DNA from 4 places in the Micromonospora arida genome. Region 1 is predicted to be linked to each of the others. Evidence: riboswitches for the same ligand, from Rfam matches in the RefSeq annotation. Region 1 holds a riboswitch; each other region holds the start of a gene.
The links. Region 1 has a riboswitch for cobalamin ahead of ACFYP0_RS05480 (acyl-CoA thioesterase). Riboswitches for the same ligand answer to the same signal wherever they lie in the genome.
Positions count from the first base shown of each region.

Region 1 (4,107 bases):
CTAACGGATGGTGAAGGTCAGCGGGTTCGAGATGCCGATACCGCCGTGGGAATCATGGACCCGCACGGTGAAGGTGGACGACGTGCCGGCCGACAGGGCCGTCTGGAACTGGTAGCGCTGTCCGCTGTTGGTCGGCGTCACGGCCAGCCGGGTCGCCCCGAGGTACAACTCCACGCGGCTGACGAGGTCCCCGGGGTCGGTGTCGGCGACGTCGGCGACCAGCGTGACGGTCGTCGGCTCGAGGAAGTAGGTCTGCCCGCCGGGGGTGCTCAACGCCACTGCCGGCGGGTGGTTGGTGCCGGTGGACGCCGGCGTCACCACCGTGACCAGCAACGGCGGCGCAGCGCCAGACAGCGACTGGTCGGTGCCGGCCGAGACGTACAGCACGAAGGTGGTGCTGGTGCCGGGCTCCCCGATCGGTGGTGTCCACAGCGCCTCGAACCGGTCACCGGTCGTCCTCACCCCCCGGGCCACCGTGACGCCGTCCACCCGGAACGACACCGAGGTGATGCTGTGTCCGCCTCCCACGGTCGCGGTCGCAGCCAGCGGGACGGTTCCCGGCGTGGTGTACACCGCGCCGGCGGTCGGGCTGAGCCAGGTGACGATCGCCGGCCAGTCAGCGACCGGCGGTGTGGTCGTCCGGGTCGGCGTCACGCTGGGCAGGACGCCGCCGGTGCACGTGACGCCGTTGAGCGTGAACGACGCTGGTATGGGGTTGCTGCCCGACCAGGCGCCAACGAAACCGATGTTCGCGGAGCCATTGGTGCCAAGGGTCGCGTTCCAGCCCAGATTGGTCGCGCTGACCTGCTGGCCCGCCTGGGCCCAGGTGGCGCTCCAGGTTTGCGTGAGCCGCTGGTCGACTGCTGGGAACGCGAACCGCAGCGTCCACCCGTTGACTGGGTCACCCAAGTTGGTGACCGCGATGTCGGCGTGGAAGCCACCGGTCCACTGGCTGGTGACGACGTAGTTCACCCGACACCCGGCCGCCGCGTTCGCCGCACTGGCGTGTGAGATCGCGGCCATCATCGCGACCATGGCAACAGCGATGGCGGCCACAGCAGTCAGCGACTTCCGCATGGCACACCTCGCCGTAAATAGTTGGACGTCTATGAATATCTCGACTGTCCTGCTGCTCCACCTTCCTGTCAAGGCACGCACGGCAGTCCTGCCGCCGGCAGGACAACGGACAGCCCGCCATGGCTGATCGGTAGCGGCCACAGCGCCGAACAGGCAGAAGAGTGGACAGCGCAGCTTCCCGCCTGGACCGCGACTGACCGCCAGGTCCTGGACGACTTCGCGTCAAAGAACGCAACGAAGTGGGCGGCCAAGTCCCGGCAGAAAACCGAGCGCCGGGTACGCGAGCCTGCAATGTGGACCGGCGAGTGAGCAGATCACCAGACTGACGGCCATCAGTCAGCCTGCGAGTCACAGCGCGGGTGCACCCTCTCGTGATGTGGGCGCCGGTAGCGGTAGTACCAGCCGGGTCAGTCGTCTTCGGCACCGTCGAGCAGCGCGCGCCGCAGCGCCAGCCGGTGCTTCCGGCGGATCTCCGCCTCCCGGTACCGCCGCCGGTCACCGTCGGTCTCCGGTAGCAGCGGCGGCACCGTACGAGGCTGGCCGTCGTCGTCGATGGCGACCATGACCAGGTGGGCGGTGGCCACGTCGGTGGGTGGCACCGCCCGGTCCCACCGGTCGGCGGTCACCTTGACCGCGACCTCCATCGAGCTGCGACCGGCCCAGGTGATCCGCGCGTCGACATGCACGACGTCGCCGACCCGCACCGCCCGCAGGAACGCGGTCTCGTCGATGGCGGCGGTGACCGCCGGCCCGTCGGAATGGCGGGCGGCGACCACACCAGCGACGGAGTCGATGAGGTTGAGGATCCGGCCGCCGTGGACCGTACCCATCAGGTTGGTGTGGTGCTGATCCATGATCTGCGACAGGGTCAGGTGCGACGCCGACGGCGCTCGGCCGGCGATCGTGGTGGTGTCGTGCACAGCGGTAGTCCGTCCCTCGGGAAACCACACCGCCGGAACACGGGCACACGCTGACGAGGACACACCGGCGCACACCGCCCGGCACGTCACCCGCTCAGCCCACCCGCGAGGCCGACGGCAGCGCACACGGTTGTGTACGCGGCGCGGGCAGGTCTTCGGACTCGCGGGCCCGACCGGCTCCACGCCGGTCCCCTACTGGCCGTCGCTTCCCAGGCCACTGGCCCAGTGCTGATGACGGCGGTCGTTCCCACTCACCGCTGCGGGGCAGCCCCGGATTCCCACCGGGTTCCCTCTTACGACGCCCGGCCAGCTCATGACCGGGCGAACCAGCGCCACCGGGAGCATAGCTGGCCAGGGGCGACGGCCTCTCAGGCCGGCCTACCACCCGGAAGGTGTTCGACTTTAGCCATGTGAGGAAAAAGTTCGTCACCTCTTGTAAAAAGTCTCAGCGCAGTGAGGATATTCAGATGCGTCGTCACCCTCAGATTCCTGGGCGGGTGGTCTCGGGCCTCCTCGCGCTCCTCCTCGCCTCGGCGGTCGCTCTCCTCGCGTCCGCTCAGCCCGCCGCAGCTCACGGGACCCTCGCGATGTCCACGCCGGCGGGTGGCGCCACGGTGCGCGAGCCGTTGACGTCGGTGCAGCTGTTCTTCACCGAGAAGGCCGCCGTCAACGCGTTCTTCACGATCACCGCGCCGGGTGGCATCCGGGTCGACAATGGCTGGTCGTACGGGGAGCCGAAGCCGCTGGACAAGCCGGTGCGCGAGTACTTCATGGTCAACGGGCAGTTCGAGCCACGCGAGTACACGACCGGGTTCCCCGCGACGGTGGCGGTCGCGCACCTGCCGGCCAAGGGGCAGTACTCGGTGAGCTACCTGTCGGTCGCCTCGGACGGCGACCCCGTACGCGGCACTTTGACCTTCCGCTACGACGGGCCGGTGACGGCGGCGCCCAAGGGGTGGAGCCCACCGTCGACCCAGCCAGATCCGGCGCTGTTGGCCACCGCCGAGCAACACGGGTCGTCCGGGCAGGCGTCGGCAGTGCCGACAGTCGCGGCCGAGACGGCGGTTCCACCGTCCGCGGCAGCGGCTGCGCCGACCGGATCGACTGACGAGAGCGGCCCCGGAGCGGTCGCGTGGGTCGGCCTGGCGGTGGTCGCGGTGGCGGCCGCGGCGGCCGGATTCGTCGTCTGGCGTCGGCGGACGACCCCCACTGGCAGACCCGCCGGCCGGGGCCGTACCGCGTCGGCGACATCCGCTCGACGCGGCGCCGGCACCCGTCCCGGGACCAGGACCGCCGGCACCAGGACTGCCAGCGCCAAGGCCACCGGTAGCAAGCCCGCCGTTGCCAGGACTGGCGGCGGCAGAGCGGTCAGTGACAGGACCGGAGCAGACAGGACCGTCGCGGCGACCGGCAGCGGTACGCAGACCTCGGACGGTAAGCGGCGACCCAGCGCCGTGCCGGCCGCCCGTAAGGACGCCGCCGTCGTCGTGGCTCGGACGGGCGTGGCTGTCGATCCGACTCCGACCGACGAGAACGCGAAAGCCCCCGCCACGACGGACAGTCGACCGCCCGTCGACTCCGGGGCATCGCCTGACCCGGATCTGGCCACGGCGACGCCCGGGTCCCGGCTGAGCAACACCAGCCTGGCACTGTTCGTCGGTACCCTGGTGCTGGCCCTGCTCGGCGGGTTCGGATTGGCGCGCATCAGCGGCAACGAGGGCCCGGCCGCCAACAACGCCCGGCAGCCGGCGGGCGGTCCGCCCGCCTCCGGCCCGGCAGGGTCCGCGAACGACGGACACCAACACCCGGAGGGCACCGGACCGCACACGCACCGGGGTGACGGCGCAACGGGCGAGACGCTTGCCACCGGGACGACCGTCAGCGCCGGCGGGTACACGCTGCAACCGCTGGAACGAACCCAACCCGCCGGGGTACGCGCCGACTACCGCTTCCGCATCGTCGGCACCGACCGGCAGCCGGCGACACGCTTCGCGGTCGTCCACGACAAGCCGTTGCACATGATCGTCGTGGGCCGTGACCTGACCGGCTACCAGCACCTGCACCCGACGATGGCACCCGACGGCACCTGGAGCGTCCCGATGACGCTGGC
Region 1 is NZ_JBIALC010000001.1:1,180,119-1,184,225, forward strand. It holds gene ACFYP0_RS05475 (cellulose-binding domain-containing protein) at 1-1,077, opposite strand; gene ACFYP0_RS05480 (acyl-CoA thioesterase) at 1,485-1,931, opposite strand; cobalamin riboswitch at 2,127-2,343, opposite strand; gene ACFYP0_RS05485 (copper resistance protein CopC) at 2,465-4,107, shown strand, end outside.

Region 2 (4,107 bases), 610 kb from region 1:
CGGCGGCCAGTTGCCCCGGGGTGAGCCACTCCACGTCGTGACCACCGGCGGCGATCAGCGCGTGGATCAGCGCGTCGCCGTCGTCGGGCGGTGGCGCGTCACCCAGGTAGTAGCCGGCCTCGGCCAGCGCGGCGAACAGCCGGACCGCCGAGGCCGGGGTGTCCAACCCGACGGCGTTGCCGACCCGGGAGTGCTTGGTGGGGTACGAGCTGAGCACCACGGCGACCCGCTTGTCGGCGTGCGGCACGTACCGCAGCCGGGCGTGGCGCACCGCGATCCCGGCGACCCGGGCGGCCCGCTCGGGATCGGCGGCGTAGACCGAGAGCCCGTCCGCGTCGATCTGCTTGAACGAGAACGGCACTGTGACGATCCGGCCGTCGAACTCGGGGATGGCCACCTGCATCGCGGCGTCCAGTGGGGACAACCCGGCGTCGCTGCCGGCCCACTGCTCCCGAGTGCTGGTCAGGCAGAGCGCCTGGATGATCGGCACGTCCAGGGCGGCCAGCACGCCCACGTCCCAGGCGTCCTCGTCGCCGCCACCGGAGGCGTCCGCGGCGACCGCACCGCCGGCCGCGAGCACCGTGACCAGCAGCGCGTCACAGCGGGCGAAGAGCCCGAGTGGGCCGGCGCCCGCGGTCAGCCCGCGCAGCGAGCCGCAGAAGATCGGCAGCGGGTTGCCGCCGGCCTGGTGGACCGCGTCCGCGAGCACGTCGACGAATCCGGTGTTGCCGGCGAGGGCGTGCGCCCGGTAGAAGACGATTCCCACTGTGGGCCGATCCGGGTCGGCGGGGTGTTCGCCGTGCACGCCGTACGCCGGGGTGGGCGCGGGTGCGGCGAACCCCTCGCCGGTGAGCAGCACCGTGTCGGAGAGGAACCGGGCCAGCTGCGCCAGGTTGTCCGGTCCGCCCTCGACCAGGTACGCCAGCGCCTGGGTGACGACCCCGGACGGCACTGTGGAGATCGCCATCAGCTCCGCGTCGGGCAGCGCCTCACCCCCGAGCACGATCGTCGGCACGCCGGTGGCGAGCACGGCGGCGAGGCCGTCCGGCCACGCCTGCCGACCGCCGAGCAGGCGTACGACGGCGAGGGCGGCCCCGTCGAGCAGGGCGGGCACCTCGTCGGCGGCAACTCGGGCGGGGTTGGCCAACCGGTAGTCGGCACCGCTGGCGCGGGCGGCCAGCAGATCGGTGTCGGCGGTGGAGAGCAGCAGGATGCGCACGGCAGGCTCCGGAGAGTGACGCCCTGGGCCCTCACGGGGGCGACCGGGACGATGCGGGTGGGTACGGCGTCAGCCGGTACGACGGCCCGAGCGAACGGCGCACCGACGCATGGGTCGGGGACGGTCAGCGCCGGGCGATCAGCTCAGCGGTGCCGGTGGCCGGTGTCCTTGGAATGCACTGCCTGGAGCGCAATACGACGATAATCGTCGATGAATGAGACGCCGTGCGTCATCGGGTCCTCCTCGGGTGTCCACGCCCTGGGGTACGTCCCGACGGCCGAAGTATCCTGGCTTCCGGATCGACGCTCTCCCCCGGCCTTCCAACCGCAGACACACGGCCGTGACTCACGAGGGGGGATCGCTCCCCGGTGACAGTGGCGGGACCGCGTCGGATTCGCACCGACTTCCTTCACTGCCGTCAGGCCGCGAATGCTGCCACACCGCCGCGCCGCCGGTCAACGCCGGTCCGGCCCCGCCAGGCGGACGGCACTCATCGAGCTTCAGCGATTGCTGCGAGCGCGACTCCGCACAGCGCAATGCCCCAGATCAATGCCGGACGTCCTTTGCTCTGCTTACCTATAGGCGCCAGTGACGCTCCGTGCCCGGTGCATATAGGTAAGCAGAGCAAAGGGGGGTAGCACCTACCCTGGCCTGCGCCGATCGTCTGAGGGGACGGTGGCATGCGACACCCTCGCCTAGGATCGGCGAACGCCACACCAGTGTCCGTGATCAATCTCGGAGGTCGATCACCTTGGTCGCCCCGCAGTTCCACCACCTGGCCGGCCGGGTCTGGCTCTGCCCGGGCGATCCCGACCCGGAGGCGGTCCAGGCCGGCGTCGCCGTCGTCGCCGACGAACGCGGCAGTGTGATGATCGACGCCGGGCAGAGCCCCGCGCACGCCCGCGAGATCCAGGCCGCGCTGGCCGCCGCCGGGCTACCGGAGCCGCGCTGGCTGGTCTACACCCACCATCACTGGGACCACGTGTGGGGCGCCTGCGCCTGGCCCGGGGTGGAGATCGTCGGGCACGAGACGGCCGTGTCGCTGCTGCGCGCCGAGGCCGCCCGGCCGTGGAGCCACCGCTACCTGCACGAGCAGGTACGCGCCGATCCCCGCCTGCGCCCGAGCTTTCAAGCCCGCGCACGCGCGATGGCGTCCTGGGAAGACTTCGCCATCCTGCCGCCGACCCGGACCTTCGCCGACGTGGACGAGCTGCCGGTCGGAGTTCGGCTACGCCACGTCGGCGGCGGGCACGCACCGGATTCGGCAGTGGTGCTGGTGCCCGACTCGGGAGTGATGCTGCTGGGCGACTGCTTCTACCCGCCGCCGGCGCACCTGCGTCGGCCGGAGGACGACCTGGACCTCGGCCTGGTCCGGCGACTGCTCGACGACACCTACCAGTGGTACGTCTCCAGCCACGCCGAGCCGATGACGGTCGAGCAGGCCCGCTCAGCCGTCGAGGGCGCCTGATCCAGGCGGCAACGCCCCCGCAACGTTCTCCACGAACCCGCGCCGGCCCAGCCGCACTGAGCTGGCCTCAGCGGGCGTGGCGTTCCGGGTGGGCCCGGCTCCAGGTCCGCATCCGTTCCGGGTAACCGGTACGCGCCGCCTCGTACAGCGGCACCGCGTGCTTGCGGGCGATGGCCCCGGCCGCACGGGGTGTTCCGGTACGGCGGCGGATCCACTCGCCGTCGTGGGCGATCGCCACCACTGTGGTGTCCGTCGCGGTGGTCTCCGGTTCCAGGTAGAACTCCACCCCGCGCCGGGTGGCCACGAACGCCTCCAGCGCCGCGAGGTCGTCGCGGGTCGCTTCCCGGTCCAGCTTCGTCGGGGTCGCCTCGGCACCCCGTGATCGGCGGTTGAACCAGCTCATGCCCGCCCCTCTCCTCGACGTCCCTCCAGTGCAGCACCGATTGCTGGCAATACGCTGCACGCCGGATGGGAGAGAGCTGACCTACGCCGGGAGATCCGGGTGGAACCCGCGGCGGGTGGGCGGTGTCATGAGTGTGATCCGAACGGAGGCTCCCCTGGACGACGAGGCGCTCGTCACCCGCGCTCGGGCAGGCGACCTGGAGGCGTACAACCTCCTGGTGGCCCGGCACACCGCGTCCGCGTACCGGACCGCGGTGCTGCTCGGCGCGGGCTCGGACTCCGAGGACGTCATCCAGGAGGCGTTTGTGAAGGCGTACCGGAAGCTGTCCCGTTACCGGGGTGACGCGTCCTTCCGGTCGTGGCTGCTCGCGATCGTCGCCAACGAGACCCGCAACCTGCACCGCTCCCGTGGCCGGCGCGACGGGCTCGTCCTGCGGGCAGCGGCAGCGGACCCGACGTCCGAGATCGCCGAGGACGACGCGGTCGGCGGGGTCCTCGCCGGGGAGCGCCGGGCGTCGTTGGTGCATGCCCTGCGACAACTGCCGGTACGGGACCGCGAGGTGATCGTCTGCCGGTTCTTCCTCGATCTCACCGAGGAAGAGACGGTGGCGGCTCTGGGCTGGCCCCGGGGCACTGTGAAGTCGCGTACGTCCCGGGCGCTGGCGAAACTTCGCGGGCTGCTCGACCGTGAGGAGGTCCGGCATGGGTGACCTCGAACGGGAACTGCGCGACCTGTCCGCCTGGCTGGACACCCCCGATCCGCCCGACGTGACAGCCCGCGTCCGCGTACGACTCGGCACGCCCGCGCCCCGGCGGCGCCGGTGGCGGTCGCTCGCCGCGGTGGCGCTCGTCGCCCTGCTGGTGGCGCTGTTGCCGCCGACGCGGGCCGCGATCGCCGACGTCGTCACGGGGCTGCTGCGCTTCGCCGGGGTCAGCATCGCCACCTCACCCGCCCCGACGCCGCCCGGCGGCACCGCGTCGCCGTTGCCCGGGCAGCGGACCGTCGCCCTGGACGAGG
Region 2 is NZ_JBIALC010000001.1:569,840-573,946, forward strand. It holds gene cobN (cobaltochelatase subunit CobN) at 1-1,219, opposite strand, end outside; cobalamin riboswitch at 1,478-1,654, opposite strand; gene ACFYP0_RS02845 (MBL fold metallo-hydrolase) at 1,971-2,687, shown strand; gene ACFYP0_RS02850 (hypothetical protein) at 2,755-3,090, opposite strand; gene ACFYP0_RS02855 (RNA polymerase sigma factor) at 3,218-3,799, shown strand; gene ACFYP0_RS02860 (hypothetical protein) at 3,792-4,107, shown strand, end outside.
Region 2: it holds a riboswitch for cobalamin, as region 1 does, so the genes downstream of both, cobN (cobaltochelatase subunit CobN) here and ACFYP0_RS05480 (acyl-CoA thioesterase) in region 1, are expected to answer to the same signal.

Region 3 (4,107 bases), on a different contig from region 1:
GACCCACGGACATCGTCCCCAGTGTCGCGATGAACGGCGGAATCCGGGCCACCGTCACCAGCAGGCCGTTCAACAGCCCGGCCAGCGCGCCGACGCCGATCGCGACCGCCGTCGCCGCCCAGAGCGAGAAGCCGAGGTCGCGCACGACCATCGCGCCCAACACGCCGGCGAGCGCCGCGACCGACCCCACGGACAGGTCGATGCCCTTCGTGATGATGACCATCGTCTGGGCTGTGGCGATGATGGCGATCACCGCCGTCTGGGCCCCGATGTTGAAGAGGTTGTCCGCTGTCAGGAAGTAGGGACTCGCGAAGGTCAAGGCGATGAACAGAACGACCAGCGCGGTCGCGGCGGTGAACTCGGAGACGGCGTGGGAGATCCGTTCCCGGAACCAGTCGCTGAGTTCGCCGCGCTGTGTGCCGGCGGTTGCCTCGGCGCTACTCATCGTCGGACCTGACCTCCCCAAGCGCGGCGCCGGCGTCCGACGGGGACCCGCCGACGAGCCGAACGCCTGTGAGCGACCGACCCCGCTTTAACGGTGGTGCGGCTAGGTAGCCACACATCCCTTGGAGATAGGTCTGATGTTTCCCACGATCAGGCGTTACCTTGCCACGCATTCACGCATGTTGCCAAGGTCTTGCGCGCATGTTTTGCCATCGTTACCTGCACAGTCGAAGGCATACGTCCGATCAAATCGACATCGCTGCCGCCGTCAGCATGTTATCGATAACATGCTATGTCCCCAGTTGGGAAGGCGCTGCCGCCTCAGGACGGGGCCAACCGGTAGACCCGGCTGACGGTCTGGCGCCAGATCGCGGCCCGCTCGTCGTCGGTCAGCGGGTCCAGCAGGTCATCGAGGACGGTGACCCAGCGGGTGTACGAGGTGGCGAGCAGGCACACCGGCCAGTCCGAGCCGAACATCAGCCGATCCGGCCCGAACACGTCCAGGGCGTGCTCGACTGCGGGCCGCAGGTCGGCCGTCGTCCAGGACCCACCGTCCACCTCGGTCACCAGGCCGGAGAGCTTCGCCGTCGTGTTGGGCTCAGCCGCGAGCGCCCGCAGGTCGCGCTGCCAGTCATCGAGATCGGCGCGCCCGAGCGGGGGCTTGCCGAGGTGGTCCAGGACAAACCGCACCTGGGGCAGGTCGCGGACGAGCCGGGCGGCCGCCGGCAGCTGACGATGGTGCACCAGGAGGTCGAAGGCGAGGCCGGCGGCACCGACCGCGGCGATGCCGTGCCGCACGTCGGGGCGGTCGAGATAGGTCGGGTCCGGTTCGGACTGGACCGGGTGGCGGATCCCGACCAGCCGTTGGCCGCCGCGCGCCCTGCGTAGTCGGGCGAGGCGACGGTCGACATCGGCGGCGGTGAGGTCGACCCAGCCGACGACCCCGGCGATGAGGGGATCGTCGGCCGCGATGCCGAGCAGCTCGGGCGTCTCCGACCGAACGGCGACGGACTGGACGACCACGGTCTGGGTGACCCCGGCGGCCCGGGTCGCCGGGGCGAGCTCGACCGGCGTGAAGTCGTCGTCGATCGCGGCCATGGTGTGCGGGTCGATCCAGGGCTGTGGGTGCCGCGCCCGGACCCAGAGGTGATGATGCGCGTCGACGATGCCCGGCCGTCGCGCGACCTCGCCGGTCGTCACCGGACCCGTCCCGGCGCCTTCTCGTTCACTCCACACCCCGCCCAGCCGCTGATCGAGCCCTCCGGGTCAACCCGGAGCCACAGAGTCGATCTGGCAGGTTGACCATGTTAGCGGTAACAGACTGTTGTTGAATCCCGGAACGCGCGCCACGACCAGCTCCCCGCAGTGTCGCCTTTTGGTCTGACGAATCCACCGGCGCCTGCGGCTGGGGCGCCTCGCTGACGTGCCGGCATCCGGACGCGGTCGGGGCGCGGGGTCCGGGTTGACCGTCTGAGGCGGCACCGCTACCGTCGACCCACTATCTGCGGCGACGCGAGGGAAGCCGGTGTGAATCCGGCGCGGTCGCGCCACTGTGAGCGGTTCCCCAACCACAACTGGGGGCCGCGAGCCAGGACGCTCGGTCGTCCGCAGCCTTGCGATGGGGACGCGTCATCCCTGGGGAGGTTCGTGTATTCATGTCCAGCTCCGCTTCCAGCCAGCCGGTGGTGCACCCCGCTGGCAGTGTCCGTCTACTGTGGCCGGTCCTGGCGACCGTTGCCGTGCTCACCCTGCTGGCGTACCTCGTCGCCTTCGACCAGGGGGCGGTGTCCCGCAGCGGGATGTACCTGCACGAGCTGATGCACGACGGCAGGCACCTGCTGGGTGTCCCGTGCCACTGAACACCACCACCACTCCCCCGTTCGTCGCCGTCCTCGTTCGCGGGCTGCTGGCCGGCCTGATCGCCGGCCTGATCGCCGGGACGTTCGCGTACGTCGCTGGCGAACCGCACGTCGAGGCAGCCATCGCCATCGAGGAGGCGGCGACGCACGCCGCGCCCGCCGCAGGCGCGCACGATCACGAGGACGCCCTGGTCGGCCGGACGGGTCAGCGCGGCGGTCTGTTCCTCGCCACCGGCCTGTTCGGGGCCGCGATGGGTGGCCTGCTGGCCACGGCGTACGTCCTGCTGTCCCGGCGGCGGCGCGGCGACGACGACGGGCGGTCCGGTCTGCTGCTGGCCGGCGCGGCGCTGCTCGGCGCGGTGATCGTGCCGTTCCTCAAGTACCCGGCGAACCCGCCGGCGGTCGGCGACCCGGCCACCATCAACCAACGGACCGTCACCTACCTGTTGATGGTGGTGCTCGGGCTGGTGGCCGTGTGGGCCGGCTCGCTGGGCTACCGGTCGGTCGGCGCCCAGGCGCCTACGTGGCTGCGCGCCACCGCGGCCGTGGGCGGGTTCCTGCTGGTCACGGCAGTGTCGTACGTGGTGATGCCGTCCTTCCAGGAGGTTCCGGCGGACTTCCCGGCGACCCTGCTGTGGAGTTTCCGACTTGCCTCGCTCGGCACCCAGGTCGTGCTCTGGACCGGCATCGGCCTGCTGTTCGCGGCCCTGATGCACCACGAGCGGCGTCGTCGGGCCGGCACCGCACTGCCGAGCACATGACCGGCACCAGCCTCCGGCTGGTCGCCCACGGTCACACCGCCGCTCTGCGCCGGACCCGCTTCGGCGGCGCCGACGACGGCCTGGACGAGGGTGGCCTGCGTGCCGCACTCGCCCAGGCCCAGGCGGGTGCGGACCGGCGCGGGCCCCTCGGCGTGAACGCCACCTGCCTGTCCAGCCCCGCGGTGGCCGCCCGACAGACCGCCGACGCCTTCGGCCTGCTGCCGACGATCGAGACCGCGTTGGCCGACTGTGACTACGGGGACTGGTCCGGCCGGTCGCTTGAGGAGATCGCTGAATCGCAGCCGCAGGCGCTGCACGACTGGCTGTCCGCACCGGAGTCCGCGCCGCACGGCGGTGAGTCCGTCACGGCCGTGCGGGATCGGGTCGGCGGCTGGCTGGACGAGCAGCAGAAAGCCGGTGGACGCGTCATCGCGGTCACCCACCCACTGGTGATCCGGGTCGCGGTGGTGCACGCCCTCGGCCTTCCGATGGCGACGTACCGGCAGGTGGACGTGGAGCCGTTGGCGGTCGTCCGGCTCACCAGCCGGGGCGCAAGCTGGCAACTCCGACTGGGCGCGCCGCTAGCGGCTTGAGTTCGCACCGAACGGCGTCGCGGTGCTGCGGTCGTCGATCCGGCTGGAACCGCTGGGTTCCGCCACCGAACAGGACCTGGTCGGGCCGCTGCGTGCCCTGATCGACGCGCTGCTGCCACCGCGTTGAGCCCGACTGGGCGCTCGGCTCTGCCTCAGCCCACGCGGGTGTGGACCAGTGCGGCGGCGCGACCCAGGGCGGACTTCTCGACGGCGGACAGCGCGGGGTCGACCCGGCGCAGACCCACCGCACGTCGTAGTTGGCTGGCCCGGGGCGGCTCGGCGCGTCGCTGAAAGACATCGAGGCCGTCCCGAGCAAGATCGGCGAGCTGCGAGTCGTGACTGACCGCCACCTCGGCGAGGATGAGAGCGGTCATGGCCACGTCCAGGTCGGCCGGCCCCTCGGTCGCGTTGCGCCAATCGATGACCACCGGCCCGCGCGAGGTCACCATG
Region 3 is NZ_JBIALC010000004.1:400,367-404,473, reverse strand. It holds gene ACFYP0_RS15980 (ABC transporter permease) at 1-445, opposite strand, end outside; gene ACFYP0_RS15975 (amidohydrolase family protein) at 766-1,644, opposite strand; cobalamin riboswitch at 1,919-2,064, shown strand; gene ACFYP0_RS15970 (CbtB domain-containing protein) at 2,100-2,303, shown strand; gene ACFYP0_RS15965 (CbtA family protein) at 2,294-3,064, shown strand; gene ACFYP0_RS15960 (histidine phosphatase family protein) at 3,061-3,657, shown strand; gene ACFYP0_RS15955 (phosphotransferase) at 3,810-4,107, opposite strand, start outside.
Region 3: it holds a riboswitch for cobalamin, as region 1 does, so the genes downstream of both, ACFYP0_RS15970 (CbtB domain-containing protein) here and ACFYP0_RS05480 (acyl-CoA thioesterase) in region 1, are expected to answer to the same signal.

Region 4 (4,107 bases), on a different contig from region 1:
AGGGTCTCGCGCTTGAACAGGTTGGACACCTGCGGCTCGATGCACTCGTAGCACCCGGCGATCGAGGCGATGGTCGCGGTCGGCGCGACCGCCACGAGCAGCGAGTTGCGCAGCCCGTACGCCTCGACCCGCTCACGCAGCGCGGCCCACCGCGCGGTCTGCGTACCCTCGACACCCCACAGGTCGGGCTGGAGCTGGCCCCGCGCGGCCCGGGTCTGCGGGTACGCCGGATGCGCGCCGAAGTCGCGCGCCAGGTCGGCGGAGGTCTCCAGCGCGGTCAGGTACAGCTCCTCGCTGATCAGGGTGGACAGCTCCCGCGCGGCCGGCGAGTCGAACGGCAGCCGCAGCGCGAAGAAGACGTCCTGGAGGCCCATCAGTCCGAGTCCGACCGGCCGCCAGCGGGGGTTGCTCGCCGCCGCCTGCGCGGTCGGGTAGTAGTTGATGTCGATGACCCGGTCGAGGAAGGTCACCGCGGTCCGCACCGTGGCGCGCAGCCGCTCCCAGTCGATGCCGCCGTCGGTGAGGTGGGCGGCGAGGTTCACCGAGCCGAGGTTGCACACGGCGGTCTCGGTGTCACTGGACACCTCGACGATCTCGGTGCAGAGGTTCGACAGGTGCACCACGTTGCCCGGCTCGGCGGTCTGGTTGCAGAGCCGGTTGGCGGCGTCCTTGAAGGTCATCCAGCCGTTGCCGGTCTGGGCGAGGGTCCGCATCATCTTCCCGTACAGCTCCCGTGCCGGGACCTGCCGCACGTAGCGCCCCTGCGCCTCGGCCTCCCGGTACGCGGCGTCGAACCGCTCCCCCCACAGGTCGGGCAGCTCGGGCACCTCGTGCGGGTCGAACAGCGACCACAGCTCGTCGGCCTCGACCCGGCGCATGAACTCGTCCGGCACCCAGTTGGCCAGGTTGAGGTTGTGGGTACGTCGGGCGTCCTCGCCGGTGTTGTCCCGCAGTTGCAGGAACTCCTCGATGTCCGGGTGCCACGGCTCCAGATAGACGCAGGCCGCGCCCTTGCGCCGGCCACCCTGGTTCACCGCGGCGACGCTCGCGTCCAGGGTGCGCAGCCACGGCACGATCCCGTTGGACTGCCCGTTCGTGCCCCGGATCAGCGCTCCCCGGGAGCGGACCCGGGAGTACGCGATGCCGATGCCACCGGCGAACTTGGACAGGTTGGCGACCTGGGCGTACCGCTGGTAGATCGAGTCCAGCTCGTCGAGCGGGGAGTCGACCAGGTAGCAGGAGGACATCTGGGTGTGCCGGGTCCCGGAGTTGAACAAGGTCGGCGAGCTGGGCAGGTAGGCCAGGCTGGACATCAGCCGGTAGAAGCCGACCGCCTCGTCGGCCGTCCGGGACAGGCCGCAGGCCACCCGCAGCAGCCAGTACTGCGGGGTCTCCAGCACCAGTCGGCTGGTGGGGTGGCGCAGCAGGTAGCGGTCGTACACCGTGCGCAGGCCGAAGTACTCGAACCGGCGGTCGCCGTCCGGGTCGATGGCGTGGTCGAGGGTCGCGGCGTGTGCGGCGACGAACGCGGCGGTGTCGTCACCGATCAGGCCCTCGGCGTGGCCGACCCGGATCGCCGCGCTGAACGAGGTGATGCCCTGACGACGCACCTCCTTGTCGACGTAGCCGGCCAGCAGTCGCGCGGCGAGGCGCGAGTACTGCGGCTCCTCACCGATCATCTCGGCGGCGGTCTGGATGGACAGCCGGTCCAGTTCGGCAGTGGTCGCGCCGTCGTAGAGGCCGCTGATCGTGCGGGTGGCCACCCGCATCGGGTCGACGTCGGTCAGGTCGTCGGCCCACCGCTCGACCGCACGGACGATCTTGTTCACGTCCACGGGTTCGGTGCCGCCGTCGCGCTTGCGGACCTGCATCGGCGTCCGCCGCACTGTCGCGTCGCCGCTGGCCGGGACTACCTCGGTGACTGTCACCACTCGCTCCTCGGAGTTCGAGACCTGGTGGCCCGGACGCGAGGAGACAGACACCGACGGACGCCACGCCAGTCCGGCGTGGGGTCAGGTGGCGTCAGCCGTCCCACGCGGCCTCGGACCGCCGCCCACCCGGGTGCGGGTACGCGGCGCGCTGGCAGGTCTTCGGACTCGCGGGCACGACCGGTCTCGCCGGTCTCCTACTGGCCGTCGCTTCCCAGGCCGATTGGTGGCCCAGTGCTGTTGACGGCGGTCGTTCCCACTCACCGCTGCGGGACAGTCCCGGATTTCCACCGGGTTCCCTGTTGCCTCGACCGCCCCGGATGAGCGGCCGAACCAGCTACGCCCGACACCATATATAGGGGCGCAGCCGTTGTCACACCCCACATGTCGGTGTCGGGCGTGTCGGCGCCGACTCGGTGATCACCGTCACCGCCCCGACCGACAACGCCACGCCGACCGACGCCAGGCACCGGAGACGGGGGCTCTCCACCGGCTGTCGACAGTCGACAAAGATGCGATGTATCCAGGCCATGGTGGCGCAGGCCGCATCCATGTGTCGCCGTCAATGCCCCAACAGGAGTGGAACATCCAATCTCACAGACCGCCACTCCCGTTACCTTCGCCCGCCAACCGGCACGATGGGCGGCAAGGCGGATCAGCCCGGCGAGGCAAACATCATATGTCTGCGGGTCTGCGGTGATCGACATCGTTGACGTGCTGGAGCGGCTCTCCGTATACTCCCAGTGATCATCTGATCTTTAGCCTAGTCGGGCGAGGAGCGCATGCCGCAGATCACCGCCGTCACCGTCGAAGACGTCCGCTTCCCCACCTCCCTGACCGCTGACGGGTCAGACGCCATGAACAAGGACGGCGACTACTCGGCGGCCTACGTCGTCCTGCACACCGACGGCGTCGACGGCGTGGGCGCGCCACTCGCGGGGCACGGCCTGACCTTCACCATCGGTCGAGGCAACGACATCGTCGCGGCGGCGGCAGTCCACCAGGCACAGCTTCTCGTGGGCCTGGACGTGGCGACGATGGCAGCGGACATGGGCGCGGTCTACCGCCTCCTCACCTCCGACTCGCAACTGCGCTGGCTCGGTCCGGAGAAGGGTGTCGTCCACCTGTCCCTGGCGGCCGTGCTGAACGCGTCGTGGGACCTGGTCGCCCGGCTCGCCGACAAGCCGGTGTGGCGGCTGCTCGTCGACATGTCCCCCGAGCAACTCGTCGACATCGCGGACCTGCGCTACCTGTCCGACGCGCTGACCCGCGACGAGGCACTGGCCATCCTGCGGGCCAAGGAGGGCACGAAGGCCGCCCGCCTCGCCGAGCTCGACCGGACCGGCTACCCCGCCTACACCACCTCGGCGGGTTGGCTCGGCTACGGCGACGACAAGCTGCGCCGCCTGTGTCAGGAAGCGGTGGACACCGGCTACGGCTACGTCAAGCTCAAGGTGGGTGCCAACCTCGACGACGACATCCGCCGATGCGCGATCGCGCGGGAGATCCTCGGACCGGATCGCAACCTGATGATCGACGCCAACCAGGTGTGGGACGTCGGTCAGGCCATCGAGTGGGTCACCGCCCTCGCCCAGTTCAAGCCACTGTGGATCGAGGAGCCGACCAGCCCCGACGACATCCTGGGCCACGCGGCCGTCCGCCGCGCCGTCGCTCCGATCGGCGTCGCCACCGGCGAACACTGCCACAACCGGGTGATGTTCAAACAGCTGTTCCAGGCCGAGGCCATCGACTTCTGCCAGCTGGACACCGGCCGGCTGGCCAGCATCAACGAGATCGTCGCCGTGCTGCTGCTCGCCGCGAAGTTCGACGTCCCGGTGTGCCCGCACGCCGGCGGTGTCGGGCTGTGCGAGATGGTCCAACACGTGTCGGTGCTCGACTACGTCGCGATCTCGGGGGACCTCACCAACCGGGTCACCGAGTTCGTCGACCACCTGCACGAGCACTTCACCGATCCCTGCATCATCCGGGACACCGGTTCCGGCAGCGGATACGTCCTGCCCAGCCAGCCCGGCTACTCCACCCGGATGCGTACCGAGTCGGTCGCGCTCTACCGGTTCCCTGACGGCCACTACTGGGCGGCGACAGACCCGACTACCGTGTCATCTCCGGAGGCGGCGTACGTGATCGCGGGTGGGAAGGCCACCCCCGCCGGCCGCTA
Region 4 is NZ_JBIALC010000004.1:407,870-411,976, reverse strand. It holds gene ACFYP0_RS16005 (ribonucleoside-diphosphate reductase subunit alpha) at 1-1,871, opposite strand, end outside; cobalamin riboswitch at 2,065-2,281, opposite strand; gene ACFYP0_RS16000 (enolase C-terminal domain-like protein) at 2,711-4,107, shown strand, end outside.
Region 4: it holds a riboswitch for cobalamin, as region 1 does, so the genes downstream of both, ACFYP0_RS16005 (ribonucleoside-diphosphate reductase subunit alpha) here and ACFYP0_RS05480 (acyl-CoA thioesterase) in region 1, are expected to answer to the same signal.